3 regions of the Kribbella sp. NPDC031520 genome follow, and region 2 is predicted to be linked to each of the others. Evidence: riboswitches for the same ligand, from Rfam matches in the RefSeq annotation. Region 2 holds a riboswitch; each other region holds the start of a gene.
The links. Region 2 has a riboswitch for ZMP and ZTP ahead of ACZ5BU_RS35165 (5-aminoimidazole-4-carboxamide ribonucleotide transformylase). Riboswitches for the same ligand answer to the same signal wherever they lie in the genome.
Positions count from the first base shown of each region.

Region 1: it holds a riboswitch for ZMP and ZTP, as region 2 does, so the genes downstream of both, ACZ5BU_RS08710 (bifunctional 5,10-methylenetetrahydrofolate dehydrogenase/5,10-methenyltetrahydrofolate cyclohydrolase) here and ACZ5BU_RS35165 (5-aminoimidazole-4-carboxamide ribonucleotide transformylase) in region 2, are expected to answer to the same signal.
Region 3: it holds a riboswitch for ZMP and ZTP, as region 2 does, so the genes downstream of both, ACZ5BU_RS11435 (glycine hydroxymethyltransferase) here and ACZ5BU_RS35165 (5-aminoimidazole-4-carboxamide ribonucleotide transformylase) in region 2, are expected to answer to the same signal.

Region 1 is NZ_JBVIKS010000002.1:33,993-44,426, reverse strand. It holds partial or broken gene ACZ5BU_RS08745 (group I intron-associated PD-(D/E)XK endonuclease) at 1-121, opposite strand, end outside; tRNA gene ACZ5BU_RS08740 (tRNA-Pro) at 594-668, opposite strand; gene der (ribosome biogenesis GTPase Der) at 740-2,107, opposite strand; gene ACZ5BU_RS08730 (lysophospholipid acyltransferase family protein) at 2,100-2,828, opposite strand; gene cmk ((d)CMP kinase) at 2,818-3,504, opposite strand; gene ACZ5BU_RS08720 (prephenate dehydrogenase) at 3,536-4,612, opposite strand; gene aroH (chorismate mutase) at 4,620-4,988, opposite strand; gene ACZ5BU_RS08710 (bifunctional 5,10-methylenetetrahydrofolate dehydrogenase/5,10-methenyltetrahydrofolate cyclohydrolase) at 5,019-5,879, opposite strand; ZMP/ZTP riboswitch at 5,922-6,007, opposite strand; gene ACZ5BU_RS08705 (NUDIX hydrolase) at 6,020-6,544, opposite strand; gene prcA (proteasome subunit alpha) at 6,661-7,494, opposite strand; gene prcB (proteasome subunit beta) at 7,520-8,362, opposite strand; gene ACZ5BU_RS08690 (ubiquitin-like protein Pup) at 8,371-8,580, opposite strand; gene dop (depupylase/deamidase Dop) at 8,638-10,158, opposite strand; gene ACZ5BU_RS08680 (phosphotransferase) at 10,232-10,434, shown strand, end outside.
Region 2 is NZ_JBVIKS010000008.1:214,913-225,346, reverse strand. It holds gene ACZ5BU_RS35175 (hypothetical protein) at 1-960, shown strand, start outside; gene ACZ5BU_RS35170 (AAA family ATPase) at 957-1,493, shown strand; gene ACZ5BU_RS35165 (5-aminoimidazole-4-carboxamide ribonucleotide transformylase) at 1,483-2,361, opposite strand; ZMP/ZTP riboswitch at 2,379-2,456, opposite strand; gene ACZ5BU_RS35160 (class I SAM-dependent methyltransferase) at 2,459-3,178, opposite strand; gene ACZ5BU_RS35155 (CHAP domain-containing protein) at 3,273-3,710, opposite strand; gene ACZ5BU_RS35150 (acetolactate synthase large subunit) at 4,039-5,787, shown strand; gene ilvN (acetolactate synthase small subunit) at 5,790-6,428, shown strand; gene ilvC (ketol-acid reductoisomerase) at 6,456-7,475, shown strand; gene ACZ5BU_RS35135 (S1 family peptidase) at 7,587-8,774, shown strand; gene serA (phosphoglycerate dehydrogenase) at 8,915-10,434, shown strand, end outside.
Region 3 is NZ_JBVIKS010000002.1:563,562-573,995, reverse strand. It holds gene ACZ5BU_RS11475 (MFS transporter) at 1-610, shown strand, start outside; gene ACZ5BU_RS11470 (hypothetical protein) at 585-1,187, shown strand; gene ACZ5BU_RS11465 (amidase family protein) at 1,282-1,827, shown strand; gene ACZ5BU_RS11460 (hypothetical protein) at 2,534-2,707, shown strand; gene ACZ5BU_RS11455 (GbsR/MarR family transcriptional regulator) at 2,757-3,227, opposite strand; gene ACZ5BU_RS11450 (DHA2 family efflux MFS transporter permease subunit) at 3,291-4,820, shown strand; gene ACZ5BU_RS11445 (aminotransferase class I/II-fold pyridoxal phosphate-dependent enzyme) at 4,954-6,081, shown strand; gene ACZ5BU_RS11440 (ATP-grasp domain-containing protein) at 6,078-7,256, shown strand; gene ACZ5BU_RS11435 (glycine hydroxymethyltransferase) at 7,299-8,747, opposite strand; ZMP/ZTP riboswitch at 8,776-8,854, opposite strand; gene ACZ5BU_RS11430 (acyl-CoA dehydrogenase family protein) at 8,857-10,434, opposite strand, start outside.

The DNA.
Region 1 (10,434 bases), on a different contig from region 2:
GGGCTGCACAGGACTTGACCTGCACGCGCTGGATGCCGTCGGACGTCGTCACGAGCAGGTCGTATTCCTGAGGCTCGATCGGCAGCGCGACGGCACATCCCCGCAGGGTGAACCAGGCCATCGCCAGCGCAGCGGCAGAATACCGAAGCATCTCGGGCCGGACCGCCTCGTCGAAGATCGCGATGGGTGCCGGCTGGGCCACTGGCGACTTCAGATGCGTGCAGTCCAAGCCCAGCCGGACAGCATGACCCTTGATCCGGACCCGCTCTGCTCCGTTGTCCACAATGCCGAGATCAACAAGAACGTCCGCCCAGCAGCTCGCGCCTGCCACGGCCTCGCGCAGCCGCTGATCGGACCAGCGACGCTGTCCGGTGAAGTGCGATGTATCCAGCTCGAGCCTCGCAGCGTGCCGCCTGATCGCTCCTGTGGAGGTGTTCTTCAACCCCAGTGCACGAGCGACCGCCCGCCACGACGGGCTGCTCGCGACAGCCTCGGACAGTTGCGTGTCGGTCCAGGTACGCCGGTTCCCGGTTTCATCCATGCGGACAAACGTAAAGAGGGGCACCGACAGAATCGGTGCCCCTCTTTGGCGGTCGGGCTGCCGAGATTTGAACTCGGGATCTCGTGTCCCCCAGACACGCGCCCTAACCAAGCTAGGCCACAGCCCGCCAGCTCGTTCCGAAGACCGAACCGGGGTAAACCATACAGCATGCCGAGGGGTGGTTCTTACCGGGTTCGGTCAGCGTTTCTTGTTCTTTTGGCGGGCTCGGATCTGTACGTGGACTGGGCTGCCGACGAAGCCGAAGTCTTCGCGGAGGCGGCGTTCTATGAAGCGCTGGTACGAGGGTTCGATCTGGCCCGAGGTGAAGATCGCGAAGGTCGGCGGCATCGTGGTGGCCTGGGTGCCGAAGAGGATCTTCGGTTGTTTGCCGGAGCGGACCGGGTGCGGGTGGGCGGCGACCAGGCGGCCGAGGAAGGCGTTCAGCTGGCCGGTCGGTACGCGGGTCTGCCAGCCCTCCAGGGCGGCCTCGATGGCCGGTACGAGCTTGTCCATGTGCCAGCCGGTCAGCGCGCTGATGTTCACCCGCGGCGCCCAGCGGAACTGGACCAGGTCGCGGTCGATCTCGCGCTCCAGGTAGTAGCGGCGCTCGTCGTCCATCAGGTCCCACTTGTTGTACGCGATCACGAGCGCCTTGCCGGCCTCCTCGACCGCGTTCATGATCCGCAGGTCCTGCTCGGTGATCGAGTCGGACGAGTCGATCACGACCACGACGACCTCGGCCCGCTCGATCGCGGCGTTGGTCCGCAGGGAGGCGTAGTACTCGTGGCCGGAGGCGTTCTTGACCTTGCGCCGGATCCCGGCCGTGTCGATGAACCGGTACTCCTTGCCGCTCAGCGTGATCAGTTCGTCGACCGGGTCGACCGTCGTACCGGCGACGTCGCTGACGACGACGCGGTCCTCCTTGGCGACCTTGTTCAGCAGCGACGACTTGCCCACGTTCGGCTTGCCGACGATCGCGATCCGGCGCGGGCCGCCGACCTCGCCATCGCGTTCCGCGGGCGCCTCCGGGAGCGCCTCGAGGACGGCGTCCAGCATGTCCCCGGTCCCTCGGCCGTGCATGGCCGAGATGGGGAACGGCTCGCCGATGCCGAGCGCCCACAGGTTCATCGCCTCGGACTCGATCCGCTGGTCGTCGACCTTGTTCGCGGCCAGGACGACGGGCTTGCCGGACTTGCGCAGCACCCGGACGACCGCCTCGTCGGCGTCGGTGATGCCGACCACCGCGTCGACCACGAACAGGACCGCGTCGGCGGCGTTGATCGCGACCTCGGCCTGCGCCGCGACCAGCGCGGCCATGCCGACCGCGTCCGGGTCCCAGCCGCCGGTGTCGACGACGGTGAACTCCCGGCCGGCCCAGTTCGCGTCGTACGAAACCCGGTCCCGGGTGACGCCCGGGGTGTCCTCGACGACCGCCTCGCGGCGGCCGATGATGCGGTTGACCAGCGTGGACTTGCCCACGTTCGGCCGCCCGACGATCGCGAGCACGGGCAAGGGCCCGGTGTCCTCACGCTCGTGCGTCGGTACTTCGATGGGCAGGTCAGTCATCAGGGTCCTTCTGGTCTCGCCAGCCCGGAAGTGGGTGGCCGGTTTCGTCGACGGCCGCCTTCACGTGGGCGCGCAGCACGTCGCCGATGTGGTCGGCGACCGCCTGTACGTCGGAATGTCTCCTGGGAAAGGGTACGCGGTCCACGGAGAACGGCTCGCCGTACACGATGTCGATCCGGCTCCCGGACGGCGGATGGGTCTCCACGCTGCCGTCCGGTAACCGCGTACCCATCAGCGCCACCGGCAGGATCGGCGCCCCGGTGACCATCGCCAGATACGCCACCCCGATCCGGATCCGGCCGAAGTCGCCCGGCCCGCGGGTGCCCTCCGGGTAGATGTTCAGCACCCGCCCGTCCCGCAGCACCTTGATCGACGTGCGGACCGCGAGCATGTCGTACGACGACCGGTCGACGGGGATCTGGCCGATCCGGTGCAGGAACCTGCCCTGGAAGCCGCCGAACACCTCGATCTTCCCGAGCTGGTGCAGCATCCGCGGCGCGACCGCGCCGAGCAGCGGGGCGTCCAGCAGGCTCAGGTGGTTCGGTGTCATCAGCAACGGACCGGTCAGCGGGAACCGGTCCTCGTGATGCACGGTCAACTTGTACTTGCGGAAGAAGTACGGCTTGGCGACCTTCCGCATCGGGAGCGCCAAGCGGTACGGGAGTGGGGGCAGATCGTCCGTTCTGGGCAGATCCTTGTGCCCCGTGACCTCAGCCGTCATGACTCCGGCCCTGAGGAACACTCTCGAGTGCGAGCCGGCGGATCGCGTCGACGACCTGCTCCAGGGTCAGGTACGTCGAGTCGATGGTGACCGCGCCGTCGGAGGCCACCTGGAACTCCGACACGGTCGAGTCGTCGGCGTCCCGGCGGACGATCTGGTCACGGAGCTCGGCCGCGGTCACGGACCCGGCCGCGAGCTCGGCGCCCCGGCGCGCCATCCGGGCCTCCTGGTCGGCGGTGAGCAGCACCTTCAGCTCGGCGTCGGTGGCGACCACGGTGGCGATGTCACGGCCCTCGACGACGATGCCGCCGTCGGTCTGCGCGTCGTCTATGACTGCCCGCTGGCGCCGGATCAGTTCCTTGCGGACGTCCAGGTTGGTGGCGATCTTCGACACCACCTCGCTGATCCGCGGCTCCCGGATCGCGGCCGTGATGTCGGTCCCGTCGGCGATCACGAACTGGTGACCCGGGTCGGTGCTGATCTCCAGCACCAGGTCCCGGGCGCGTTGCGCGACCGCCGCCGTGTCGTCCAGGTCCAGCCCGCGCTCGACCGCCGACCAGGTCACCGCGCGGTACGTCGCACCGGTGTCCAGGTACCGCAGTCCGAGCCGGGTGGCCACTCCGCGGGCCGTGCTCGACTTACCGGAGCCGCTCGGCCCGTCCACAGCGATGATCATGCCCCGAAGATTACCTTCGGACGGTGACAGTCTAAGTGTGGACTACCCACCCGCGGTCGGTGAGTACGTCGACGAGCTGGTCGACCGAGCCGGGTTTGACCGCGAGCTCGACCTCGCCGACCGGGCGGCCGGGGCTGTGGTCGATGCGGAGGTCCTCGACGTTGGCGCCGGACTCGGCGGCGTCGGCGAACAGTTTCGCCAGCTGGCCCGGGCGGTCCGGAATCGTGACCAGGATCGTGACCAGGTCGATGTGCGGGGTGCCGTGCTTGCCCGGGACCCGGACCGCGCCGGACACGCCCTGGCCGAGGATCGCGGTCAGTTCGTCGTTCGCCTCTTCTTTGCCAAGGGCAACGAGTAGCCGGTCGAGCTCGCCGCGGATCTGTTCCAGCAGGCCGGTCAGCGCGGTCGAGTTCGCGGACACGATCTGCGTCCACAGCCGCGGGTCGCCGGCCGCGATCCGGGTGACGTCGCGGACGCCCTGCCCGGACAGCTCCAGGTGTGAGGACGGCGCGTCGGCCAGCGTCCCGGCGGCCAGCGCGGACATCAGGTGCGGGAGGTGCGAGACGCGAGCGACGCCCAGGTCGTGGTCGTCCACGGACAGCTCGACGGTCCGGGCGCCGCAGGCCTCGGCGAGTCGCCGTACCAGGTCGATCGCGCCCGGATCGCTGGTCGCGTGCGGCGTGATCGCCCAGGTCGCACCGTCGAACAGGTCAGCGCGCGCGGCCAGCGGGCCGTTGCGTTCGGAGCCGGCCATCGGGTGACTTCCGACGTACCGGCTGACGTCCGGAACCAGGCTGCGCGCGTCCGCGAGCGGCTTGGACTTCACACTCGCGGCGTCGGTGACGATCGCCCCCGACTGCTGCGTCTGCCGAAGCTGCTCGGCGACGACTTCGCCGACGTGATCGGGCGGTACGGCGACCACGACCAGCTGCGGCTCGATCCCGACCAGCCGCGAACCGGCGCCGATCCGTTCGGCCATCAGCGCGTTCTCGGGGTTGCCGTCGACGAGCTCCACGACCACCCCGAGCCGGGCGAGCGCGAGGCCGATCGACGTACCGATCAGCCCGGTACCGACGATGCGGACCGGCCCGCGAAGCTCAGTCACCATGCCGCCTTCACTGGGCACCGGTCAGGTCCGGACGGAGCGCGACGGCGCCGTGCAGGTACACGTGCTGGATCTTGTCCCGGGAGCGCGGCGACTCGGTGTGCACCATCAGCCGGACGACCCGCGGCAGCGCGTGCGGCACCGGGATCTCCTGCATGCACATCAGTGGTACGTCGGTGAGCCCGATCTGGCGGCCGGCGACGGCCGGGAACTCCGACCGGAGGTCCGACGTGACGGTGAACAGGATGCTGATCAGATCCTCGTTCTCCAGATCGTTCGCCTCCAGGACTGCCTTCACCAGCTCCGCGGACCGCTCGAGCAGATGCTCGCGCTCGTCCACGTCCAGCTGGGTGGCACCCCGGATCGCCCGTACCGCCACGTCTCGCCTCCTCGTTCGCCTCCCCCAACCCTAGTTCAGCGTAGTCAAGGAGTGGACAGCCGTCTCAGCGGCGTCGACCGTCTGCTCCAGCAGCAGCGCGATCGTCATCGGACCGACGCCGCCCGGAACCGGGGTGATCAGGCTCGCGACCTCGGCCGCCTCGGCGAAGTGCACGTCGCCGACGTTGCCCTCGTTGAAGCCGGCGTCGACGACCACCGCGCCCGGCTTCAGCCAGTCGCCGCGGACGAAGTTCGCCTTACCGACCGCGGCGACCACCACGTCGGCCGTGCGGACGAGCTCGGGCAGGTCGCGGGTCCGGGAGTGCGCGTACGTGACGGTCGCGTTCGATGCCAGCAGCAACATACCGGCCGGCTTGCCGAGGATCGGGCTGCGGCCGATCACGACGGCGTGGGCGCCTTCGAGCGGTACGTCGTACGCCGCCAGCAGCCGCATGATCCCGCCGGGCGTCGCGGACCGGAACCCCTGGTCCCCGAACGCCATCGCCGCGAACGACCGCATCGTCACGCCGTCCACGTCCTTGGCCGGGTCGATCGCCTCGAACGCAGCCCGCTCGTCGATCTGCGCCGGAACCGGGTGCTGCAGCAGGATGCCGTGCACAGCCGGGTCCTCGGACAGCTTGCTGATCTCCGCGACCAGCTCTTCGGTGGTCGTCGAGGCCGGCAGTACGACGCTGCGGGACGCGATACCGGCCTTCCTCGACCGGTTCTGCTTCATCCGTACGTACGTCGCCGACGCCGGATCGTCGCCGACCAGAACCGTCGCCAGGCACGGCTGTACGCCGTACCGCTCCCGCAGGGCACTCGCCCGCTCCGCCGCCTTGGCCACCATCTCGGCGGCGAGGTCGGTCCCGATCATCAGCTCAGCACTCATGCGCGCACTCCTCTGTGAGGGTTCCCAGACACCCTCTTGGTACGAAGGTGCCCAGGCGCGCGGCGAAGCCGGATGGCAGACCGTTCCCCGGTGGTTCCTCCACCTCAACGCCAGTCGCGGTCCACCGTCAGGATATCCAGTCAGAGCAGACCAGCGTGGTCCAGGGCCAGGTAGGCGGCGTCGATCCCGGTCATCGCGCCAGGATTGCGGAGCTCGGCACGGAAGGCGTCGACGGTGAGCTCGACCGGGACGCAGTCCTCGGTCTCGTCCAGTTGCTGCTTGCCGTCGGGGCGGCAGCCGCGGGCGATCGCGACGTACTTCCGGAACGTCGAGGACGCCCCGGACCACTGCCAGCCGACCACGTCGAGGGTCTCGCAGGTGTACCCGGTCTCCTCCTCGAGCTCCCGCGCACCCGCGACCGCCACCTCCTCCCCGGGCTCCACCAGCCCACCGGGAAGGTTCGTGACCACACTGTCCGGACCGGCCCGGAACATCCGGATCGTCACGATCCGCCCCTCCGGCGTCAGCGGCAGCACGGTCACCCCCGCGTTGACGCCGGCCTCACGGCCGAACACGTCCCACTCGACCTCACGCCCGTCGGGCATCCGGTACCGCCGCAGACGCACCGACAGGAACCGCTCGAACCCCAGCTCCTCCCCCAGCAACTCCCAGGGCGCCGGATCAGCCGGCTGACCCCCAGCGGGCGAAACAGGGGCTGACGGGTCCGGAGATGGCTCAGCCGCCACGTGGTCGGTGACGGCTGAGTTCTCGGGGTGGTCCGTCACAGCGGACGGTTGTCTTCGGGGTCTTCCGGTGGGGCCACCGGTGCGTCGTCCGGCTGCGGTACTTCCGAGGTCTCCTCCGCGGACGCGGTGTCGTCCTCGGACTTGGCGGACGTCTCCTCGGCCGGCGCCGGCTGGGACTCCGAAAGGATGTTGGAGACGGTTTCCTCGGTCATCCGCTTGAACTTGCGGACCTGGGAGCGGGTCCGGTCCAGGACGGCGACCTCCAGTTGGTCCGGCGTCAGCTCCCGGACCTCGGTGCCGTCGTGGCTGAGCGCATCCACGGCCAGGCGAAGCGCACCGGCCAATGAGATGGCGTCGCGGTAGTGCTCGCCGATGTAGTCCGCGACCTGTTCCGCCGGGCCGCCCATCACGGCGTACCCGCGGACGTCGGCGATCGAGCCGTCGTACGTGAGCCGGTAGATCTGGTCCTCGGCCGCGCTGTTGCCGATCTCGGCGACCAGGATCTCCACCTCGAGCGGCTTCTCGCCACCGGAGGAGAAGATCGCGCCGAGGGTCTGCGCGTACGCGTTGGCGAGCGCGCGGCCGGTCACGTCACGACGGTCGTACGAGTACCCGCGCATGTCAGCGAGCCGGACGCCGGCGATCCGCAGGTTCTCGAACTCGTTGTACCGGCCGACGGCGGCGAAGGCCATCCGGTCGTAGATCTCGGCCACCTTGTGCAACGCGGGCGACCGGTTCTCCGCGACGAACAGGATGCCGTCGGCATATTGCAGCGCGATCGCGCTGCGGCCCTTGCTGATGCCTTTCCGGGCGAAGTCCGCCCGGTCCCGCATCAGCTGCTCGGGCGAGACGTAGAAGGGAACGCTCATCGAGTCCTCTGTCAGTTCGGGGTGATCAGGTCAGGGACGCCGCGGCCGGGCCGTCGGGACGCTGGTGCCGCTGCTCCCAGGCCGCGTCGACCAAGGAGGCCACCTCGTCCTCGGGCAGTCGCCGGTAACCGTCCGCCGTGACCACGCCGACCACCGGGAAGATCCGCCGCAGCATGTCCGGGCCGCCGGTGGCCGAGTCGTCGTCGGCGGCGTCGATCAGGGACTGGATCGCCACCGTCACGCAGTCGGTCTCGGACAGGTCCTCGCGGTAGAGCTTCTTCAGCGCGCCGCGGGCGAACAGCGAGCCCGAGCCGACGCTGTGGAAGTGGTGCTCCTCGTACCGCCCGCCGGTGGCGTCGTAGGAGAAGATCCGGCCGCCCTTGAGGTCCACGTCGTACCCCGCGAACAGCGGCACCACGGCCAGACCCTGCATGGCCATCGCCAGGTTGCCCCGGATCAGCGCGCTCAGCCGGTTGGACTTGCCGTCCAGGCTGAGCGTCGCACCCTCGAGTTTCTCGTAGTGCTCGAGCTCGACCTGGAACAGCCGGACCATCTCGATCCCGAAACCGGCCGACCCGGCGAAGGCGACCGCCGAGTACTCGTCGGCCGGAAACACCTTCTCGATGTCACGCTGGGCGATGATGTTGCCCATCGTGGCCCGCCGGTCGCCGGCCATGATCACGCCACCGGGGAAGGTGGCGGCCACGATCGTCGTACCGTGCGGGACTTCGCTGGACAGGTCACCCTGCCCGAGCGACCGCCGTCCGGGCAACAGGTCGGGCGCGTGCCCGGCCAGGAAGTCCATGAACGACGAGCCGCCCGGGGTCAGGAAGGCTTCCGGCAGCCGGCCGGAGGCATCAGATGTCATCGAGCGGTTCACTCCCCACCCTTTTGCACGAATCCGCGGACGAACTCCTCGGCGTTCTCCTCGAGCACCTCGTCGATCTCGTCGAGGATCGAGTCGACGTCCTCGTCGAGCCGCTCTTTCCGCTCCTGGACGTCCTCGGACGCCTCGACCTGCTCGACCTCTTCCTCGGTCGACGAACGCTTCGGCTGCTTGTGCTGCTGACCGCCGTCCTTCGCCATGTGGCCACCTCCTAGAACCGCTGGGAGGGCCGCCCAAATCGACCCTCACTAGCGACCCTACCCGGCGCCGCCCCCAGTAATGGTGCGAACCAGGTCACTCGCGGTGTCGCACTGGTCAAGAAGTGCCCCGACATGCGCCTTCGTGCCCCGCAACGGGTCCAAGGTCGGGATCCGCTGCAGCGACTCCTTGCCCGGCAGATCGAAGATCACCGAGTCCCACGAGGCGGCCGCGACCTGCGGCGCGTACTGCTGCATGCAGCGGCCGCGGAAGTACGCCCGGGTGTCGGTCGGCGGGTGCGCGACCGCCATCCGGATCTCCTCGTCGGTGACGATCCGCTGCATCCGGCCGGATTTCACCAACTTGTAATAGAGCCCCTTGTCCGGGCGGAGGTCGGCGTACTGCAGGTCGACCAGGTGCAGCTTGGGGTCGTCCCAGTCCAGGCCGTCGCGGTCGCGGTACGACTGGAGCAGCTTGTACTTCGCCACCCAGTCCAATTGGTCCGACAACTTCATCGGATCCAGCGCCAGCTGGTCGAGGATCTGCTCCCAGCGGTGCAGCACGTCCTTGGTCTGCCGGTCCGCGTCGTCGCCGTACTTGTCCTCGACGTACTTCCGGGCCTGCTCCAGGTATTCCGTCTGGAGCTGGACGGCGGTGAGCTTGCGGCCGTCCTTCAGCGTCAGCAGGTGCGTACAGGTCGGGTCGTGGCTGACCTCGTGCAGCGCGGTCACCGGGCGGTCGACGCCGAGGTCGTCGGTCAGCCAGCCGTCCTCGATCATCGCCAGCACCAGCGACGTGGTCCCGACCTTCAGGTACGACGAGATCTCGGACAGGTTCGCGTCGCCGATGATCACGTGCAGCCGGCGGTACCGGTCCGGGTTCGCGTGCGGCTCGTCGCGGGTGTTGATGATCGGCCGCTTCAGCGTCGTCTCCAGGCCGACCTCGACCTCGAAGTAGTCCGCGCGCTGGCTGATCTGGAAGCCGTGGGTGGCACCGTCCTGGCCGATCCCGACCCGGCCGGCGCCGGTCACCACCTGGCGGCTGACGAAGAACGGCGTCAGGTGCCGCACGATCGACGCGAACGGGGTAGACCGGCGCATCAGGTAGTTCTCGTGGGCGCCGTACGACGCGCCTTTGTTGTCGACGTTGTTCTTGTAGAGGTTCAGCTGCGGCGCGCCCGGGATCAGCCGCGCCTGCCGTGCGCCCTCCATGATCACCAGCTCGCCGGCCTTGTCCCACACCACCGCGTCCCGCGGGTTCGTGGTCTCGGGCGCGGAGTACTCCGGGTGGGCGTGGTCGACGTACAGCCTGGCGCCGTTGGTGAGGATCACGTTCGCCAGGCCGGTCTCCTCGTCGGTGAGCTGGCTGGAGTCCGCCACGTCCCGGCTGAGGTCGAACCCGCGCGCGTCCCGTAACGGGTGCTCCTCGTCGAAGTCCCACCGGGTCTTGCGCGCGAGCGGCTGCGTCTGCGCGTAGCCGTTCACCACCTGGCTCGAGGTCAGCATCGGGTTCGCCCCGGGCTGGCCCGGTACCGAGATGCCGAACTCGGTCTCGGTACCCATGATCCGCCGAACACTCATGGAGTTGAGCCTACGCGGTACCGACGGCGAAAGTGGTTGCTGTGTCCACAGGGTTACGTGTGAGACTGCGCGCGTGGACGAATTGGTGGCGATCCTGGACGACGACAACCAGGTCACCGGAGCCGTGCCACGGTCGGTGATGCGGCGCGACAACCTGCGGCACTCGGCCACCGGCGTGGTCGTCCGGAATCCGGCCGGTGACATCTACGTCCATCGCCGGACGCCAACCAAGGACGTGTATCCGAGCCGGTACGACTTCGCCGCGGGCGGTGTGGT
Region 2 (10,434 bases):
GCCCGGGGCGCGGGCCGGCTGGTCGAAACCGGGGCGGCGCCACCCGAGTCGGTCGGCCTCGCGTTGATCGCCGGGATCTACCACGACCACGTCCAGGAGGCCGGGAACGCGTACGACCTCAGCCCGCACCGGGCCGGCCTGATCGTGCTGGACGAGCAGCAGGCGCTGCATCGGAAGGCTCCGGTGCCGCCGTACGACCTGAGCCCGGACCGTGAGCGGTTGAGCGTGGTCGCGGCGCATCAGGCGATGAGTGAGTACGAGCAGCGGCACGGGTACGAGGCGATGGAGCTGTTCACGCCTGACGGGTACCAGGCCGTCGACGAGCTGATCATGGCCACGCAGGTGACCGCGCTCGACTCGGAGGTCGGCGTCATCACCGGAGCGACCAGTGACCGGCCCCTCGCAGCGGCAGTCAGCGACGCGGACAAGTCGGACCTCAGCTTGCGCGCGGGGCCGTACCGCGGTCTAGGGCTGTTGATCGAGCGCAACCGCGAGTCCCTGGCTGTCCCGGCGTTCAGCGACGGCACGGGGATCGCCGTGCCGCGTGAGCTCTCGATGCCGTTCCTGCAGTCGCAGCAGGGCATTTTCGGCAGTCACCGTTACACACTGCGCCAGAGCGACGAGCTCTTCCCGGACCGTGCTTTCAACGTCGACCAGTTGCGGACGCTGGTGCGTGAGCACGACCAGGGCCGGATGACTTGGGACGACCTCCTCTCGCACACGCGGCAGCTCGCTACAACCGAGCCCTTCCCGCAACGCGGCACGCCACTGGTCAGAGACCCACGTGACCTCATCGGCGACCTGCAACCAGCGCTGCGAGGCACCGCCCCGTCTGTGCGTCCGGTAGAGCCCTTGCCGCGCGCGGCTCTGACCGACCGCGACCGCGAGGGCTACGACTTCGGAGCTGCCGCGATCCTCTCACCCAAGCCGACCAAGGGCCGCGGTGATCTCGCCCGATGAACGTCCTCCTCCTCACCGGTCCGTCCGGCTCGGGCAAGACCACGGTCGCCAAGCTCGTCGCCACCGACGCCGACCGGCCGACGATGCATCTGACGACCGACGAGTACTACCGCGGCATTCGCACCGGCTTTGTCGCGCCGTATCTCCCGGGCGCCGAGCGCCAGAACGAGATCGTCGTCGATGCGATCGTCGCGACCGTCGGCGTTTATGCGCGTGGCGGGTACGACGTAGTGGTGGACGGGGTCATCGGGCCGTGGTTTCTCGACCCGTTTCGCGAGGCGGCCAAGCAGGACGGGTGGTCGATGTCGTACGTCGTACTCCGACCTGATCTGGGTACGACGTTGCGTCGCGGGCAGGACCGGCCTGAGCCGGAGCTGACCGACGCCGACGCGCTCACCGGACTGCATGGGGCGTTCGCGGATCTCGGCGCGCTCGAGGCGCACGCGATCGACACCACCGGGCTGGACGCTACGGAGACGGCCGCTCGGGTTCGTGAAGCTGTTGCCTCGGGCTCCTATTTGCTCAGTGTCTGAAGAGGCGGACGCCGGTTGCGGACCACGTGATGCCCAGTTCGGCACACGCGGCGGCGACCTCGCCGGAGCGGATCGACCCGCCGGGCTCGACGATGTGAGTCACGCCGTACCGGTGGGCTACTTCGACGTTGTCCGCGAAGGGGAGGTGGCCGTCGGAGACCATCGTGACGCCGGTGAGCGGCTCGTCCGAGTGGCGTGACCACCAGAGCGCGGCCTTCTCACCGGCCAGCCGTGTGCAGTCGACGCGTGACTGCTGCCCGGCGCCGATGCCGATCGCCATACCGTCCTTCACCATCACCACGGTGTTCGACTGGGTGTACCGGGCAACGATCATCCCGAGTACGGCGTCGTCCGGCAGGTCGTGGGGGAGTGGCGCGACGTCGCGCTCCTGCGTCAGCCGTACGCCGTACACGTCGCGAACCTCCTCCGCCGGCGGCTCGTACGATGCGTCCATTTCGAGCACCAGGTAGGTCCCGCGCTTCTTCGCCGCGAGGATCTCCAGTACGCCGTCCTCGTATCCGGGCGCGATGATCCCGTCCGACACGACCCGCTGGAGTACTGCGGCCAGTTCCGCGTCGACCGGATGCGAGACCGCCAGGAAGTCGCCGTACGACGACTTCGGATCCGCGTCCCGCGCTCGCGCATAAGCCTCTGCGACCGACGATCCAACCGCGGCTCCGGCCGGCGACACATGCTTGTACGACGCCGCAGCCGGCACCCCGAACTGCCCCGCCGCCTCCCGCACCAACTGCCAACCGGTCAGCGCATCCAGCACATTGATGTACGACGGCCCACCCGCGACCACCGTGAACGGCGGATCGTCCACCGAAGCCGCCTGCTGAGGATTCATCCCGTACCGCAACCGCATCGCAACCTCCGAGAACCTCGGGGCGCCCAGGCGGACGACGCCCCGCTCGAAAGCTCCCCGGTGGTACCCCACCCTCGCCAGTCGCGGTACCCCGAGCCTACTTCGTCGCCCGGACGACCAGCAGGCGGGACTCGGCCGTCAGTGGCTCGCCGTGCCAGCCGCCCTCGATGGTCACGTCGGCGAAGCCTGCTGCGAGCAGGTCGGCGGTGATTTCCTCGGGGGAGCGGAAGTACAGGACGTTGCGGTAGACGGCGTCGTGGCCGTCCTCGAAGACGTTGTGGGCGTCGAAGACGACGCGGCCGTTCGCGATCTCGATCAGTTCGAGCCATTCCTTGAGGTGGCCTGCCACCGTGTCGCGTTCGCCGTACGTCGCCTCGCTCGTCCACTGCTCCCAGGCCCGCGCGGCCGGGTTGCGCGACTCGAACGCGAACATCCCGCCGGGCCGCAGCGCGGCGGCCAGCGCGGTGCAGGCAGCCGCGTGTTCGGCGACGTGCATCATCGTGTTGCCGCTGCTGACCACGAGGTCCACGTCGCCGGTCGGCCGTACGGCCTTGTGGTCGCCGTCGATCCAGGTGACCGCGTCGGCACCGGGCTGACGGCGTGCGTACCCGAGCATCGTCGGGCTCGGGTCGATGCCGATCACGACCCGCCCCGGCGCGGCCAGGGACCGCGTGAGCAGGCCGGTGCCACAGCCGAAGTCCAGGACCTTGGATGCGCCGACTGCCAGCCCGCGGTAGTACGCGTCGTCCTCGCCGGGCGGGTTGTCCAGGTCGTAGAGGTGTACCAGCTGCTCGTCGCCGTACGGATCAAGGGTCACCCGTCGAATGCTAGGAGCACCACCTACACGAAACAACGCGGTTAGGAGGAACCGATGCGGGTGGGGCGAGTCCCCGCATCGGCTCGTTCAGGGGCTACTGCGCCGCGACCCAGCCGTAGATGTCGGCTGGGCGTCCGGCGCTCTGCGCGTGCTTGGGGTCGAACGGGCCGTGCTTGCTGACCTGGTTGTTCGAATTGCCTTCCACCGTGGTGATCTTCCCGTCGGTGCCGACGGCAACGACCACGCCGGTGTGCACGCTGGTGTCGGTGTCCTGCGGACCGGTGCCGTAGAGCACGATGTCACCGGGCTGCATCCCGGAGTTGCCGGAGTGCGCGCGGCCCTTGCCCTGGCCCCAGGTGTAGATGTCACCGGTGAAGCCGTAGTTCGGGATGTCGATCCCGGCCTGCCGCCAGGTCCAGGTGGCGAAATGCGCGCACCACGGCTCACACGGTCCGTACGGGTTGCAGTTGCTGCCGGGCGGTGTCTCCTGCTGACCGACTTCACCGTTGGCGGCGTAACTAACCAACCTCACAGTGCCATCACGGCGTCATCAAGTTACGGAGACAGTGGACGTAAGACGGGCGTCTCAGGAAATGAGACGGCAGGCGGCTGAACTTGACCCGGCTGCCCGGTGTCGGCGAATAATGCCTACATGCGATCGATTCTCCTCGTACTTGTGCGGCGCGCCGACTGACGCGACCACAGAGTCGAGCGCGCCCCTTCAGCCAACCCGGCGGAAGGGGTTTTTTGTTGCCAATGCGACTATCCGAGACCCGGCATCGCAAAGGAAACAAGCAAGAGCGAGGATGGATCGGTCGCGAACAGTACAAATATCGTGACAGGACTGAGGGAAGGCACTCATGAGTGAGCAGCTGACCGGGGCACAGGCTCTGATCCGCGCACTGGAACATGCCGGAGTGGACACCGTCTTCGGCATCCCGGGCGGCGCGATCCTCCCGGCGTACGACCCGATGCTCGACTCGACCCAGATCCGCCACATCCTGGTACGTCACGAGCAGGGCGCCGGCCACGCCGCCCAGGGGTACGCCTCCGCGTCGGGCAAGACCGGCGTGTGCATGGCGACCTCGGGCCCGGGCGCGACCAACCTGGTGACGCCGATCGCCGACGCGTACATGGACTCGGTGCCGCTGGTGGCGATCACCGGGCAGGTCGCGAGCGCCGCGATCGGTACGGACGCCTTCCAGGAGGCGGACATCCGCGGCATCACGATGCCGATCACCAAGCACAACTTCCTGGTGAACGACCCGAACGACATCGCCACCACGATCGCCGAGGCGTTCTACATCGCCTCCACCGGCCGGCCCGGCCCGGTGCTGGTGGACGTGACCAAGGACGCGATGCAGTCGATGGTCGACTTCCAGTGGCCGACCGAGCTCTCGCTGCCCGGCTACCGGCCGGTGACCCGCCCGCACCCGAAGCAGGTGCGCGAGGCGGCCCGCCTGATCGCCGCGGCCGAGAAGCCGGTGCTGTACGTCGGCGGTGGCGTCATCCGCGCGCGGGCCAGCGCCGAGCTGAAGGAACTCGCGGAGATGCTCGGCATCCCCGTGGTCACCACGCTGATGGCCCGCGGCGCGCTGCCAGACACCCACGACCTGCACTTCGGCATGCCCGGTATGCACGGTTCGGTGTCCGCGGTCGGCGCACTCCAGAGGTCCGATCTGCTGATCTGCCTGGGGGCCCGCTTCGACGACCGGGTGACCGGCAAGCTCGACTCGTTCGCACCCGAGGCGAAGGTCATCCACGCCGACATCGACCCGGCCGAGATCGGCAAGAACCGGGCCGCCGACGTGCCGATCGTGGGTGACTGCAAGGAGGTCATCACCGACCTGATCGCCGCCCTCAGGACCGAGATCGCGAGCGCCGGCCGCACCCCGTCGTACGACACCTGGCGCCACCAGCTGGAGGACGTCCGCTCCCGCTACCCGCTCGGGTACGACGAACCCGACGACGGCACGCTGTCGCCGCAGCACGTGATCCAGCGGATCGGGCAGATCGCCGGCCCGGACGCCATCTACACCGCAGGCGTCGGCCAGCACCAGATGTGGTCCGCGCACTTCCTGCCGTTCGAGAAGCCCGGTCACTGGCTGAACTCCGGCGGCCTCGGCACCATGGGGTACGCCGTACCGGCCGCGATGGGCGCCAAGGTCGCCCGGCCGGACAAGACCGTGTGGGCGATCGACGGCGACGGCTGCTTCCAGATGACCAACCAGGAGCTCGTCACCTGCGCGCTGGAGGGCATCCCGATCAAGGTTGCCGTGATCAACAACCAGTCGCTGGGCATGGTCCGGCAGTGGCAGACGCTGTTCTACGACAAGCGCTACTCGAACACCGACCTGCACTCGACCCAGATCCCGGACTTCGCCAAGCTGGCCGAGGCGATGGGCGGCGTCGGGCTGCGCTGCACCGACAAGGACTCGGTGGACGCCACCATCGAGAAGGCGATGGCGGTCACCGACGCGCCGGTCGTGGTCGACTTCGTCGTGCACCGGGACGCGATGGTCTGGCCGATGGTCGCCGCCGGCGTCAGCAACGACGAGATCCAGATCGCCCGCGACATGGCGCCCAAGTGGGACAGCGAGGAGCTGTAACGATGTCCAAGCACACACTGAGCATCCTGGTGGAGAACAAGCACGGTGTGCTGGCCCGGGTGGCGGCGCTGATCTCCCGGCGCGGGTTCAACATCGACTCGCTCGCGGTCGGCCCGACCGAGCACCCCGAGGTGTCCCGGATGACAATCGCGGTCTCCGTCGACGAGCAGCCGCTGGAGCAGATCACCAAGCAGCTCAACAAGCTGGTGAACGTGATCAAGATCGTCGAGCTCGAACCCACCCAGACCGTCCAGCGCGAACTGCTGCTGGTCAAGGTCAAGGCCGACACCCTGACCCGCGGACAGGTGCTGGAGACCGTCCAGCTGTTCCGCGCCAAGGTGGTGGACGTGGCACCGGACGCGATCACGATCGAGGCGACCGGCAATCCCGAGAAGCTCGAGGCCATGCTCCGGGTGCTGGAACCGTTCGGCGTCCGCGAGCTGGTGCAGTCCGGCATGGTGGCGATCGGCCGCGGCAGCCGCTCGATCTCCGACCGCACGCTGCGGCCCGTCCCGGTGCCGCCGCCGCACGTCCAGTCCGGACCCCCGAACGTGCAGGCGCGACCCGCCGACCGCCATCCTTCGCACCCGGTACCGGCGCCGCCGCCGGGCCGTTCCGCCGCCGTACCGAATCAACACTAAGGAGAAGTGCCCGAAGTGGCTGCTGAAATGTTCTACGACGACAACGCCGACCTGTCGGTGATCCAGGGCCGGCACGTGGCCGTTCTCGGCTACGGCTCGCAGGGCCACGCGCACGCGCTCTCGCTGCGCGACTCCGGCGTCGACGTCCGCGTCGGCCTGCCGGAGGGCTCGAAGAGCCGTGCCAAGGCCGAGGCACAGGGCCTGCGGGTCGTCACGCCGGCCGAGGCGGTGGAGGAGGCCGACGTGATCGTCGTGCTGGCTCCGGACCCGGCGCAGCGCAAGCTGTACAAGGAGGCCATCGAGCCGAACCTGGTCGACGGCGACGCGCTGGTCTTCGGGCACGGCTTCAACATCCGGTTCGGCTACATCAAGCCGCCGGCCGGCGTGGATGTGTTCATGGTCGCGCCGAAGGGCCCGGGTCACCTGGTCCGCCGCGAGTACTCCGAGGGCCGTGGCGTACCGGTACTGGTGGCCGTCGAGCAGGACGCCACCGGCAAGGCGTGGGACCTCGCGCTCTCGTACGCCAAGGGCATCGGCGGTCTGCGCGCCGGCGGTATCAAGACCACCTTCACCGAGGAAACCGAAACCGACCTGTTCGGTGAGCAGGCCGTCCTCTGCGGTGGTGTGTCGGCGCTGATCCAGGCCGGCTTCGAGACGCTGACCGAGGCCGGGTACCAGCCCGAGGTCGCGTACTTCGAGTGCCTGCACGAGCTCAAGCTGATCGTCGACCTGATCTACGAAGGCGGTATCGCCAAGCAGCGCTGGTCGGTCTCCGACACCGCCGAGTACGGCGACTACGTGTCCGGCCCGCGGATCATCGACGCGTCGGTGAAGGCCCGGATGAAGGAGGTCCTCGGCGACATCACCGACGGCACCTTCGCGGCTCGCTTCATCGCCGACCAGGACGCCGGCGCGCCCGAGTTCGCGGAGTTCCGCAAGAAGAGCCAGGAGCACCCGATCGAGGCCGTCGGCAAGGAACTGCGCGGCCTGATGGCGTGGGTCAAGTCCCACGACGACGACTACGTCGAGGGCAGCGCGGCCCGCTGACCGACCTCCGTGAAAGGCCCGGACCATCCAGGTGGATGGCCCGGGCCTTTTGGTTTGCAACAATGTGTGACGGTTGTGGTCGCAGGCGTGAACTGGCGGAGGTGAGCGGTCGTGGACAACGGCAGGACCGCGCTGCCGCGACCGCCCCGGCGGCTCCCGGCCGACGCCGGGTCGATCACCCAGCTCGAGGCACCCAGCCGGCCGGGAGGCCCCCAGCCACCCGTACGCGGACCGTGGATCTTCGGCCGCTTCCTGGCCGGCCTGATTGTGCTGCTGTTGATCGTCGCGGCCGGCGCGGGTACGGGCTGGTACCTGCGGCAGCGCAGCCTGCGGATCGACACCGACGCCGTACTGAAATCCGCCGGACCGGCGGTGGTCCGGGTACTGGCCACGACCTGCGCGGGCAGCGGTGAGGCTTCCGGCGTACTGATCGACAACGGGCGCGTACTGACCGCGGCGTCGGCGGTCGACCAGGCGATGTCGATCGTGGTCGTGGCACCGGACGGGCGGATCCGGCGGGCCAACCTGCTCGGGACCAGTGCCGACGGCGTCGCCGTACTGCAGTCGATCGGCTTCGACGACGCGCCGCTGCGGTTGCCGGCGGTCGCCCCGGAGCGGAAGGCCGAGCGCGCGCTGATCGGTTACACCGCGGCCGGCAAGCAGGTGATCAACCGGATCGGTTCCGAGGCTGACCCCAGGGCGATGAGCGAGTTCATGAACGCGACCAAGCTGGGCGGCCCGGTGGTGGACAAGTCGGGCGCGCTCATCGGCCTGGTCACCGGCGCCACGGTGCAGGCCGCCGCGGTGGTCCCGCTCGCCGAACTCCGTGACTACGTCGCTCCCGCGCCGTCCGGGATCAGCATCGCGGCGGCCGGGACCTGCCTGAACTCGCACGGTCCGCAGGGCGCGATCGCGCCCGAGTTGCAGGTCGCGAAGACGCCAGTGGCCCAGGAGGTCCAGGCGATGCTCGGCAACTACCTGACCCTGCAGAACCGGCACCTCTTCGACCAGGTTCAGTCCCTGTACTCGCCGCAGCTGGCCAAGTCGCTGACGCCGGACAGGGATCGTAAGAGCCGCGGTACGGCGTACTTCTTCAACCCGAGGATCACCGCGCTGGCCCCGGACGGCTCGTACGCGCGGATGTCGTACGACGTACTGTTCTCGCCGACCGCGAACGGCGCCGCCGGTGGGACCTGCAACCGGCTGGACAACCGGTTCGAGCTGATCCGCTCGGGCGGCAAGCTGCTGATCAACCGGGCCGTCAAGGCCTCCGACCCGGTTGCCTGCGAGACCGGCTGACCGGAACGCCGACCGGCGCGCTGACCGGGATGCGGGTCCGCGCACACGCCCGTCGACGGACGCGGTACCATCGACTCAGCGGGCACAGCGCGGTGCTCTGTTCATCATGAGCCCCTACCGCTTCTGCAGGAGATTCCTCCATGACTGACGTAACCCGGCCCGTCGTCCTGATCGCCGAAGAGCTCAGCCCGGCCACCGTCGAGGCGCTCGGCCCCGACTTCGAGATCCGGCACACGAACGGCGCCGACCGCGCCCAACTGCTCCCGGCCATCGTCGACGTCGACGCCATCCTGATCCGCAGCGCCACCAAGGTGGACGCCGAGGCGCTGGCCGCGGCGAAGAAGCTGAAGGTCGTCGCCCGCGCCGGCGTCGGCCTCGACAACGTGGACGTGAAGGCCGCCACCCAGGCCGGGGTGATGGTCGTGAACGCACCGACCTCCAACATCACCAGCGCCGCCGAGCTCGCGGTCGCCCTGCTGCTCGCCTCCGCGCGGCGAGTGCCGGCCGCGAACGAGTCGCTCAAGAAGGGCGAGTGGAAGCGCAGCAAGTACTCCGGCGTCGAGCTGTTCGAGAAGACCGTCGGCATCGTCGGCCTCGGCAAGATCGGCGTCCTGGTCGCGCAGCGGCTGGCCGCCTTCGGCATGAACGTGATCGCCTACGACCCGTACGTGCAGGCCGGCCGGGCCGCGCAGATGGGCGTCCGGCTCGCCTCCCTGGACGAGCTGCTGGCGGCCAGTGACTTCATCTCGGTGCACCTGCCGAAGACGCCGGAGACGATCGGCCTGATCGGCGACGAGCAGCTGCACAAGGTCAAGCCTGAGGTCATCATCGTGAACGCGGCCCGCGGCGGCATCGTCGACGAGCAGGCGCTGTACAGCGCGCTCAAGGAGGGCCGGGTGGCCGGCGCCGGGCTGGACGTGTTCGCGTCCGAGCCGTGCACCGACTCGCCGCTGTTCGAGTTCGAGAACGTCGTCGTCACGCCGCACCTCGGCGCGTCCACCGACGAGGCGCAGGAGAAGGCCGGTATCGCGGTCGCGAAGTCGGTCCGCCTGGCCCTGTCCGGCGAGCTCGTCCCGGACGCCGTGAACGTCCAGGGCGGTGTGATCGCCGAGGACGTCCGCCCGGGGATCGCGCTGACCGAGAAGCTCGGCCGGATCTTCACCGCGCTGGCCGGTGGCGTCGCGCAGCAGCTCGACGTCGAGGTCCGCGGCGAGATCACGCAGTACGACGTGAAGGTGCTCGAGCTGGCCGCGCTCAAGGGCGTGTTCGCGGATGTCGTCGAGGACAACGTCTCGTACGTGAACGCACCGCTGCTCGCGGCCGAGCGGGGCCTCGAGGTCCGGCTCGTCACCGACCACGACAGCCCTGAGCACCGCAACCTGATCACGCTCCGCGGCACGCTCGCCGACGGCGTGCAGGTCTCGGTGTCCGGCACGCTGGTCGGCGTCCGGCAGTCGGAGCGGCTGGTCGAGATCGACGGGTTCGACGTCGAGATCGAGCTCGCCGCGCATCTGGCGTTCCTGACCTACGAGGACCGTCCGGGCGCGGTCGGCCAGATCGGCCGGATCCTCGGCGACGCCGACGTGAACATCGCCGGTATGCAGGTCAGCCGGGACCGCAAGGGCGGCAAGGCGCTGGTCGCGCTCTCGGTCGACTCGAA
Region 3 (10,434 bases), on a different contig from region 2:
TGATTTGCGGGCCGGGTTCGCGTACTTGAAGCGGGACGTACGGGCGCGGACGCTGGTGATCGCGTTCTCCGGGCTCAACCTGTGCGTCGGGCCGATCCTCGCGGTGGGGTTGGTGCAGCGGACGCACGCCGCGGGCTGGGGTTCGGCCTGGTTCGGGTGGTTCCAGGCCGCGTCCGGGATCGCGGCGGCCGCCGGGGCGGTGGTGGCGATGCGGTGGAAGCCTTCCGACCTGGCGCGGTCCGGGTTGCTCGCGCTGGTGGTTCAGGCGGCCGGGTGCGCGATGATCGGGCTGGCCCCGAAGCTCGCGGTGTTCGTGGCGATGGCGATGATCGGGAGTACGGCGGGGATCGCGTCGGCGCAGTTGTCGGCGGCGTTCCAGCAGTCGGTCGATCCGTCGTACCTCGGGCGCAGCTACAGCCTCGTGAACCTGTCCGACGAGGCCCTGATGCCGCTCGCGATGACCGGATTCGGCGCCCTGATCAGCCTGTCGAGCATCCCGGCCGCCTGCGTACTGGTCGCCGTACTGTTCGCGGCCCTGGTGCTGTGGGCCGCGGTCCGCGTCCGGCCACCCGTACACTCAGCGAGTGTCCGGCTGGGAGAGCGTCAGTGAGTTCACCCTGGGGAACGTCGAACGCCCCGCGACCCGAACCCGCAACCGCATCGAGTGGGGTCCGAACGCGATCCGGGTGGCGTCCGGCCCGAAGGACGACCGGGTGCTCACGCCGTACGCGTACGTCGGCTCCGACCGCTCGCTCTACCTCGACGCGGACCTGACCCACCTGCTCTGCCGGGTCGCGGAGTCGTCCGAGCACACCTGGTCGGTCCTTGATGCCGGCGGCACCGAGCTCGGCACGATCACCCGCATCCCGTCCACCCGGCCGCTCCTGCGCCCGAACTGGCGCATCACCCAACCCGGTCGTCCCGAGCTCTTGGGCCGCACCGAATGGCTGAGCGGCCCACCCGCCCGCCTGGCCGCCAAGGCAGCGAGCCGCCTGCTCGTCGGAGTCCTCGACGGCCTGACCGGCGTCGGCGACGAAGGCGGCGACCAGCCCACGAAGACCCGCACCCTCGAGTGGCGCACGGCCGACCAGGTCGCCATGTACTCCGAGGGCACCACCTTGATCACGGTGCGAGCTGACTGGCTCGACCGCCGCCTCGCCTTCGCGTACGCCCTGGTGGCCGAGTGATCCACCGCCAGCCCTCGTCACTTGCCGGGCCAGGTGACGCGGTCCGCCGGCTGACCACCGCGGGTGTGCCGTCTTTGAGAATCCACCAACCACCATGGGCGGCGATTCATGGTTGGTGGGTTCTCAAAGTCGGCAGTGGCGGGTGGCGTATCGGTCGACGCTTGGGGTGTGTGCGGCTGACGTGGGTGTGGATCGGGTGGTTCGGGAGCGGTTGGCGGTGTGTGGCGTGGACGTGGTCGACGTACCGCTGGAGCTCGAACCGACCGACGAAGCGTGGCCCGTGCTGTCGGCGCTCGACAACGGACGGGGTATGACGACGGCTGCGGTGCGGCGGGCTGTCGAGGTGCGGAACCGGAACAACACCGCGCTGGCCGACCTCTTCGCGGAGGTCGACGTACTCGTCACGCCGACCACGCTGACTGTTGCCCATGGCTACGATCAGCACGAGGAGAGCATCGTCACCGGGGATCCGTGCTGGGTGTTCAACGTGACTGGGCATCCGGCGGTGAGTGTGCCGGTCGGGTTGTTGGGTGGGTTGCCGGTGGGGGCTCAGGTGGTTGCGCCGTATGGGATGGATGCGGCGGCGCTGGCTGTTGCTCGGCGGGTTTGCGTGGAGTTGCCGCCAGCAACTGTCCGTTGACTGCTGGTGGTAGTGCCTTCGCGAGGGTGTTGGCGACGTCGATGGCGGAGGCGCGGTCAGGCTGGGGGTGGTCTCGCCGCGGGCGGTCGGGGAGCGGAGCTCCTTGGGTTTGGCGAAGGCGGCGACGGCGGCGATGACCTCTGGGGTGAAGGCGTCCCGGCGTTTCCTCGTCGGGTTCGCCGCGGGAGGGGCCGGCGGGCGGAACATCTCCCGCAGTTCGATCCGGAAGAACTTGACCAGCTCTTTCGCGCGAAGAACCCGGCTTCGCCGCAGTACCTGACGCTCGAGCGCGAGCGTCGCCCTGTCGCGCCAGCTGACGTCGAACATGATCCGGCCGAGCCGGAACCGCGGGTTCGTCTCGCCGCCGGGATAACCGCGGGCGTCGCCATGGGTGTAGAACTCGCTGTAGAACGCGCCGTCGTCCTCGTACTTGATGACGTTCCACGCCCGGAACCTGTCCGTCGGCAGCTCGCCCCGCACCCACGCCTCGTCCATCAGCGCGTGTGACTCCGCGTTCAGCGGCCGGTGCCCGACATAGTGGTACTGCGGACGCTCACCACGCCGGCGCCGCTCGTACTCGGAGATGATCTGCGGCCACTCGTCCGCCGAGATCGCCCGCGCCAGCCGGGACGCGAACGACGTACGCGCCCGCAGTTCGGCCCGCGACGTCACCGGGTGATCCGTCCGCCCGGTCATCGTCTCGAGCTTGTCCATCACGAACGTCCCGCCGTGCGGGCCGACGCGGTTCCATTGCGTCACCTTCAACGACGGCCGGTCGCGCCCGCCGGTGACAGCGTTGAGCGCGCGCAGTACGGCGATCCCGGCCCGGTACAGCGGCACCCGGCGGCGCATGATCCGGGTCTCCCAGGCGATCCGGTAGTCGCTGTCGAGCCAGGCCGTACCGACGAGCTGCCCGGCCTCGCGACGGTTCATCGAGGATGTTCCGCTCGCCACTCCTTGATCATCTGTTCCATGTCGGCGTGGATGAACGCGAAGAAGTCGGCGGCCTCGGTCAGGCGCCGGCAGACGGGGGAGTCTTCGCCGAACAGTGCGGCGCCGGAGCGGCTGGTCGCCTCCCACTCGCCGAGGGCGAGGTTCCGGCGTTCGAGGATCGCGGCGAACACGTCCTCGCGGATCCGATAGTGGTCCTTGCGGGACCCGGGCAGGCGCTCGCGGGAGATGAACGACACCTGCAGCAGCTGCCGGACGGCGCCGGACACCGCGGGCTGGCTGATCTTCAGCATCTCGGCCAGCTCGGCCGCGGTCATCGTCCCGTTCGGGCTGACCAGCATCGCGCCCATCACGCGCGCCGACATGGTCGGTACGCCGCTGTTCGCCAGGACGCCCGCGAACCGCTCCACGAACTGGCTGACGGCCTCCCGGCTGGGTTCCTCCACCACAGTTGAAGCTTACAGTAATTTGATCTATCGCAACTATCACAAGATTCTGATAATTTGAATCTCATGACCACGACCACCCCGCAGTCGACACTGACCGGCGCCCGCCGGTTCGGTGTGCTCATCGCGCTGTGTCTCGCCGTACTCGTCCTCGGTCTGGACACCACCGTGCTGAACGTCGCGCTGCCGACGCTCGCCAAGGACCTCGACGCGTCCACCAGCCAGCTGCAGTGGATGGCGAACAGCTACAACCTGGTGCTCGCCGCGCTGCTGCTGCCGGCCGGTCTGCTCGGCGACCGGTACGGGCGGCGCAAGATCATCGCGATCGCGCTGACGCTGTTCGGGCTCGCGTCGCTCGCCTGCGCGCTGTCCGGGTCGGCCGGTCAGCTGATCGCCGCCCGGGCGTTCCTCGGCATCGGCGCGGCGATGATCGTGCCGGTGGCGCTGTCGCTGATCACCGTACTGTTCCGCACCGAGGAGGAGCGGAAGAAGGCGATCGGCTTCTTCGTCATTGCCAACAGCATCGGTATGCCACTCGGCCCGATCGTCGGCGGTCTGCTGCTCGACCACGCCGGCTGGCAGTGGATCTTCGTGATCAACATCCCGATCGCGTTCCTCGCGGCGATCGCGGTCACGCTGCTGGTGCCGGAGAGCCGGAGCGCGAACCGGCCGGCGATCGACTGGCTCGGCATCCTGTTGTCCAGCGCCGGCCTCGCGGCCCTGGTGTACGGCGTGACGAAAGCCGGCGAGTCCTCGTGGACGGACGGCGTCACGATCGTGTTCCTCGCGCTGGCCGTCGCACTGATCGCGGGCTTCCTGCTGTGGCAGCGCCGGAACACTGAGCCGCTGATCGAGCTGCGGCTGTTCCGCGAGCGGGTCTTCAGCGGTGGCGCCGTACTGCTGACGGTGTCGGTGTTCGCGATCTTCGGTCTGTTGTTCACGATGCCGCAGTACTTCCAGGGCATCAACGGATCGGACGCCCTGCACACCGGCCTGAAGCTGCTGCCGTTCATCGGTGGCATGACCGTCGGTGCCAAGCTCGCCGAACCGGTCGACTCTCGCGTGGGCACGCGCCTGGTCGTCATGGCCGGGTTCGCGGTGATGGCTGTCGGGTTCGTGCTCGGGGCGTCCACGGATCTCGGTACGGGCTACGGCTACACCGCGATCTGGTTCGTGGTGGTCGGTTTCGGGCTCGGCTGTTCGATGCCCCAGGCAATGAACGCCGCCCTCGGCGTCCTCGACCCGGAGCGCGCCGGTACCGGCTCCGCCCTCCTGCAGGCGTTCCGCCAGGTAGGCGGCACGGTCGGCGTCGCCGTCCTCGGCACCGTCCTCAACTCGGTCTACCGGCACCACGTCCAGGTCGGCGGCTTGCCCGCGCAGTTGGCCGACGCGGCCGAGCGGAGTCTCGCGGGCGGCCTCGCGGTCGCCGCCAGGACCGGCTCGCCGGCGCTTGCGCGCAGCGTACGAGCTGCCTTCCTCACCAGCCTCAACACCACGATGTGGGTCTCCGCGGCGATCGCCGTCGCCGGAGCTGTCCTGGCCGCCGTGCTCATGCCGAAGCACGGCACGAAGGCGTCGGAGCCAGACGTCGGCTGAGCTCGAGGCCCGGGTCACGTCGGCGTCGATTCGATCCAGGTGAAAAGGTCTTCCGAGCTCTGTGCAGGCGGCTGTTAACCGGTTAATGTACGTCAGCGCCCGGTGAACGGCCGGTCACGGAGGGGAGCCGCGGATGGACTGGACGAACGGTGATTTCGGAGTCGGGACCCTCGCCGCGCGGGCTGCGATTCCGGTCCCGCAGCCGGCCGGTCCCTTGGTCGTCTCGCCTGAGTTCGCTTCGGCGTACCACCAGGATCTGGACGACCTCGCGCCGGTCCGGTACGGCCGGTGGGGGCATCGGTCGGCGGATCAGCTCGAGGATGCGCTGGGGGCTCTCGATCGTGGCCGGTCGGTCGTCTTCAACAGCGGGATGGCAGCGGTCTCCGCCGTACTGCTCGGATTGCTGCGGCCCGCTGATCGGCTGGTGCTGTTCGAGGGCGGGACCTACTACGAGACCCGGCAGATCGCCGATCAGCTCGCCGGCCGGGGCGTCGAGACCGTTGTGCTCGACACCATGGCCGACTTGCCGGCCGCCGTCATCGGGGCCCGGCTCGTCGTGGTCGAGTCACCGAGCAATCCGCTGCTGGAGCTCTACGACCTGCGCGAGATCACCGACCTCGCGCACGCGGCCGGTGCCTTGGTGGCCGTGGACAACTCGGTTGCCTCGCCACTGGGTCAGTGTCCGCTGGACCTGGGCGCGGATCTGGTGATGTGCAGCGATGCCAAGGTCGTCGGCGGTCACCACGATCTGGTGCTCGGCCATGTCAGCAGCCGCGACCCCGCGTTGCTGACGGCGTTGCGGGACTGGCGTTATCTGCACGGCGGTATTCCGGCCGCCTTCACCTGCTGGCTGGCGCTGCGGTCGATCGGGACATTGGAGTTGCGAGTGCAACGGCAGAATGCGAACGCGGCGGCTCTGGTGAAGCTGCTCGCGACGCGCGCCGAGGTGACCGGACTGCGTTGGCCGGGTTCGCCGTCCGATCCGCAGTACCAGCTCGCGTCCCGGCAGATGACGCTCGGCGGTGGTCTGCTGGCCTTCCGCCTGCCCGATCGCGCGTACCTGCATCGTTTCCTCCGCGCGAGCCGCTTGATCAGTCCGGCCACCAGCTACGGCGGTCTGCAGTCGACCGCCAATGACATCGGTGCGTGGCCGCATCTCGCAGTACCCGCCGGTCTCGTACGGATCTCGTGTGGCTGTGAGGCGACGGCCGATCTGGTCGGCGACGTCCGGGACGCACTCGACAAGGCCGCGGTGTCATGACGCATCTGCTGCTCGTCGGCGCCTGGCCGGAGTTGGCCGCCCGGCTTGTCGGCCTGCCCGGTCGCGTCACGCTGCTCCAGCTCGACGGGATGCCCGGTGGCTACGACCTCGCGCCCTATCAGCGATGGGCCGCCGGGCTGCGGGTGGCGCGCTGGGATCGGCCCGCGGAGATCCTCGAAACCGCCGCCGCTCTGCACCGGAGTGATCTGCTCGACGTGGTGGCCGGGTACGGCGAATTCGCGCTGCCCGCGGTGGCCGCGATCTCGGCGCAGCTCGGGATCCGGTCCGTCCCGGGGCCGGCGGACCGGCGGCCGGGAAAGAGCGCTGAGCGGGATCTGCTCGCGGACGGAGGGTGCCGGCCGGTTCGGCACCGGCTGTGTTCCGATCCGGCCGAGGTGCGCGCCTTCGCCGCGACGGGCCCGATCGTTCTCAAGCCCGACCTCGGCAACGGGAGTCTGGGGGTCTTCGCGGTCGACAGCGCCGAGCAGGCCGAGGAGGGCTGGCATTGGGTCCGCTCGGCCGGTCTGGGTGCGGTACTCGCGGAAGAGCGCTTGTCCGGCCCGGAGTTCAGCGTCGAGACCCGATCGGTCTCGGGCCGGCACGAGGCCCTGATGGTGACCGAGAAGTTCACCTCCGGGCCGCCGCATTTCGTCGAGGTCGGTCATCTCATGCCCGCCCGGGTGGACGTCGGCGATCTCCGGACCGAGGCGCTCCTAGCCTTGACGGCGCTGGGACACCTGGACGGGCCGGCACATGTGGAACTCATGCTGACCGACGACGGACCCAAGGTTGTCGAGGTCAACCGTCGGCTCGGTGGCGACCGCATCTGGGAACTGCTGCAGCTGAGCACCGGCGTCGACGTGTTGCGTCAGGTGCTGCTCGATGCCCTCGATCCGAGAACGGATCCGGTTGGCCGTGCGGCCCAGGCGGCCGCAGCCATCCGGTTCGTCCATGGCGACCACGAGCTGTTCGCCGACGGGCTGCCTGCCCAGCCGCCGGATCCGATCGATGCGCCGGACGGACTGATCCGATGGCGCTGGGAGCCGACCGCGTACCACCGCCGGCTCGGTTATGTCCTGACGTACGGCCCTGACCCGACCGAGGCCGTCGGTATCGCCGAGCAGGTGTGCAAGGCGTTGCCCAGTCATCCGCCGGCCGGAACAGTCACCAACTGACGTCGGACAGCGCCCGCGCCCAGGCGGGCGCCGTCCGTGCGTTCAGTTGAGCTCGAGGCCTGGGTACAGCGGGTGCTTGTCGAGGATTTCGGCGGAGGCGGCGCGGGTCTTGTCGGCGACGCCGTCGGCGAGGACGTACTTCGCCTTCGACGGGGCGCCGGCGGACGTGGTGGTCGGGGTGGTCGCGGACAGGACGTCCACGATCAGCTCGGCCACCCGGTCGAACTCGTCGGCGCCGAACCCGCGCGTGGTCAGGGCCGGCGTACCGATCCGGACGCCGGAGGTGTACCAGGCGCCGTTCGGGTCGCGGGGTACGGCGTTGCGGTTCGTGACGATGCCCGCGTCGAGCAGGGCGGACTCGGCCTGGCGGCCGGTGATGCCGTACGACGAGACGTCGAGCAGGACGAGGTGGTTCTCCGTACCGTCCGTCACGAGCTTCACGCCGCGCTTCATCAGGCCCTCGGCCAGCGTGACCGCGTTGTCGGCGACGGCCTGCGCGTAGTCCTTGAAGGCGGGCTGCCGCGCCTCGGCCAGGGCGACCGCTTTTGCGGCCATCGTCTGGCTGAGCGGACCGCCGAGCACCATCGGGCAGCCGCGGTCGACGGACTCCGCGTACTCCGGCTGGCAGAGCACCATGCCGCCGCGCGGGCCGCGCAGCGACTTGTGCGTGGTGGTCGTGGTGACGTGCGCGTGCGGGACCGGGTCGAAGTCGCCGGTGAAGACCTTGCCCGCGACCAGGCCGGCGAAGTGCGCCATGTCGACCATCAGGGTGGCGCCGACCTCGTCGGCGATCTCGCGCATCTTGGCGAAGTTCACCTTGCGCGGGTACGCCGAGTAGCCGGCGATCAGGATCAGCGGCTTGAACTCGCGCGCCGTGCGGGCCACCTCGTCGTAGTCGAGCAGCCCGGTCTCCGGGTTCGTGCCGTACGAGTGCTGGTTGAACATCTTGCCGGAGATGTTCGGGCGGAAGCCGTGGGTCAGGTGACCGCCGGCGTCCAGCGACATACCGAGCATCTTCTGGTCGCCGAGCGCCTTGCGGAGCTTGGTCCAGTCCTCGTCGGTCAGGTCGTTGACGTGCTTCGCGCCGGCCTCGGCGAGCGCCGGGGACTCGATCCGCTGCGCCAGGATCGCCCAGAACGCGACCAGGTTCGCGTCGATGCCGGAATGCGGCTGGACGTAGGCGTGCCGGGCGTCGAACAGCGCGGTCGCGTGGTCGGCGGCGGTCTGCTCGACGGTGTCGACGTTCTGGCAGCCGGCGTAGAAGCGGTGCCCGACGGTGCCCTCGGCGTACTTGTCCGACAGCCAGTTGCCCATCGTGAGCAAGGTGGCGGGGGAGGCGTAGTTCTCGCTGGCGATCAGCTTCAGCGAGGACCGCTGGTCGGCCAGCTCGGCCCTGATCGCGCCGGCGATGGTCGGCTCGACCGCGGCGATCACCTGCAGCGCGTTGTTGTACGCGGCCGACGCGGCGGCGGCGTCGAAGGATTGAGTCATCGTTGTCTCTCCTGCGGTTGCAGTGGGTCGAAGGCACCCAGGCGCACGGTGCCGACGGGTTTCGCTCCCCGGTGGTTATCCACCTTCAGCGCGCCAGTCGCGACGTGGCTCACCCTATCGCGCGATCGACGATCTGCTCGAACGGTGTCGTCCTCGGCAACGTCCCGAACACCCCACCCCAGTCCTTCGCCAATCGCGACGCCACGAACGCGTCCGCGACCTCGGGTGTCGAGTACCTGAGCAGCAACGAACCCTGCAGGCACAGGGCCATCAGCGCAGCCAGCCTTCGCACACCGGCTTCGGCATTCTCGGCGTCAGCAAGCGCTTGCAGTACGTCGTTCACGGCTGCATCGAGCCGCTGGTCGGCACCCTGAACGGCGGCCATCTCCGTCAGCCAGGCGTCGAGCGACTCGGGCCGTTGCAGCGCCCGGAGTACGTCGAGCGCGTTCACGTTCCCGGACCCTTCCCAGACCGAGTTCAACGGCGACTCCCGGTAGAGCAGCGGCAGCCCCGACTCCTCGACGTACCCGTTCCCGCCAAGACACTCCAGCGCCTCGGCCACCATGAACGGCGTCCGCTTACAAACCCAAAACTTCGCCAACGGCAACCCAATCCGCCGGAAGGCAGCCTCGCTCTGGTCACCGGCAACCGTGGCGTCCACTGCGGCTGCCAACCGCATCCCCAGGGCCGTCGCCGCCTCGCTCTCGAGCGCCAAGTCCGCCAGCACGTTCTGCATCGCAGGCTTGTCGGCCAGTAGGCCGCCGAAGGCTGAGCGGTGGCGGGTGTGCCAGATGGCCTCGACCAGGGCGCGGCGTTGGAGGGCGGACGACCCGAGGACGCAGTCGAGGCGGGTAGCGGCCACCATCTCGATGATCGTCCGGACCCCGGCGCCTTCCTCTCCGAGCCGGTAGCCGATCGTCCCGTGGAACTCGACCTCGGACGAAGCGTTCGACCGGTTCCCGAGCTTGTCCTTCAGCCGCTGCAGCGCGAACGGGTTCCGGTTGCCGTCGGCAAGAACTCGCGGTACGACGAAGCAGCTCAGCCCGTCCGGCGCCTGCGCCAGTACGAGGAACACGTCCACCTGCGGCGCCGAGCAGAACCACTTGTGCCCGTGCAGCTGGTACTCGTCCCCGACCGGCGTCGCCGTCGTGACGTTCGCCCGTACGTCGGAACCGCCCTGCTTCTCGGTCATCCCCATCCCGGCCAGTACGCCGTTCTTCGCCGCGGCCGGCAGCCGGCGTACGTCGTACTCCGTCGACGCGAGCTGCGGGATCCACTCCTTCGCCAGCGCCTCGTCGGCCCGCAGCGCCGGTACGGCGGCGTACGTCATGGAGATCGGGCAACCATGCCCCGGCTCGACCTGCGACCACAGGTAGAACCCGGCCGCGCGAGTGAGGTGCGGCACGGGCGCCTCGCTGGTCCACGGCGCAGCCTGGAGCCCGAACCCGACGGCCTGCTGCATCAGCCAGTGCCACGACGGGTGGAAGTCGACCTCGTCGACGCGGTTCCCGTACCGGTCGTGGGTACGCAGCACCGGCGGGTTCTGGTTCGCCGGAAGGGCGTGCGCAAGCGCCTCCTCGGACCCGGCCAGCTCACCGATCCGGCGCAGGCCGGGATCCTCCGCGAGGTCGGCGTACGGACGCAGAGCGTCACCGAGCGCCGCGTCCCGGGTGAAGAAGTTCACGCC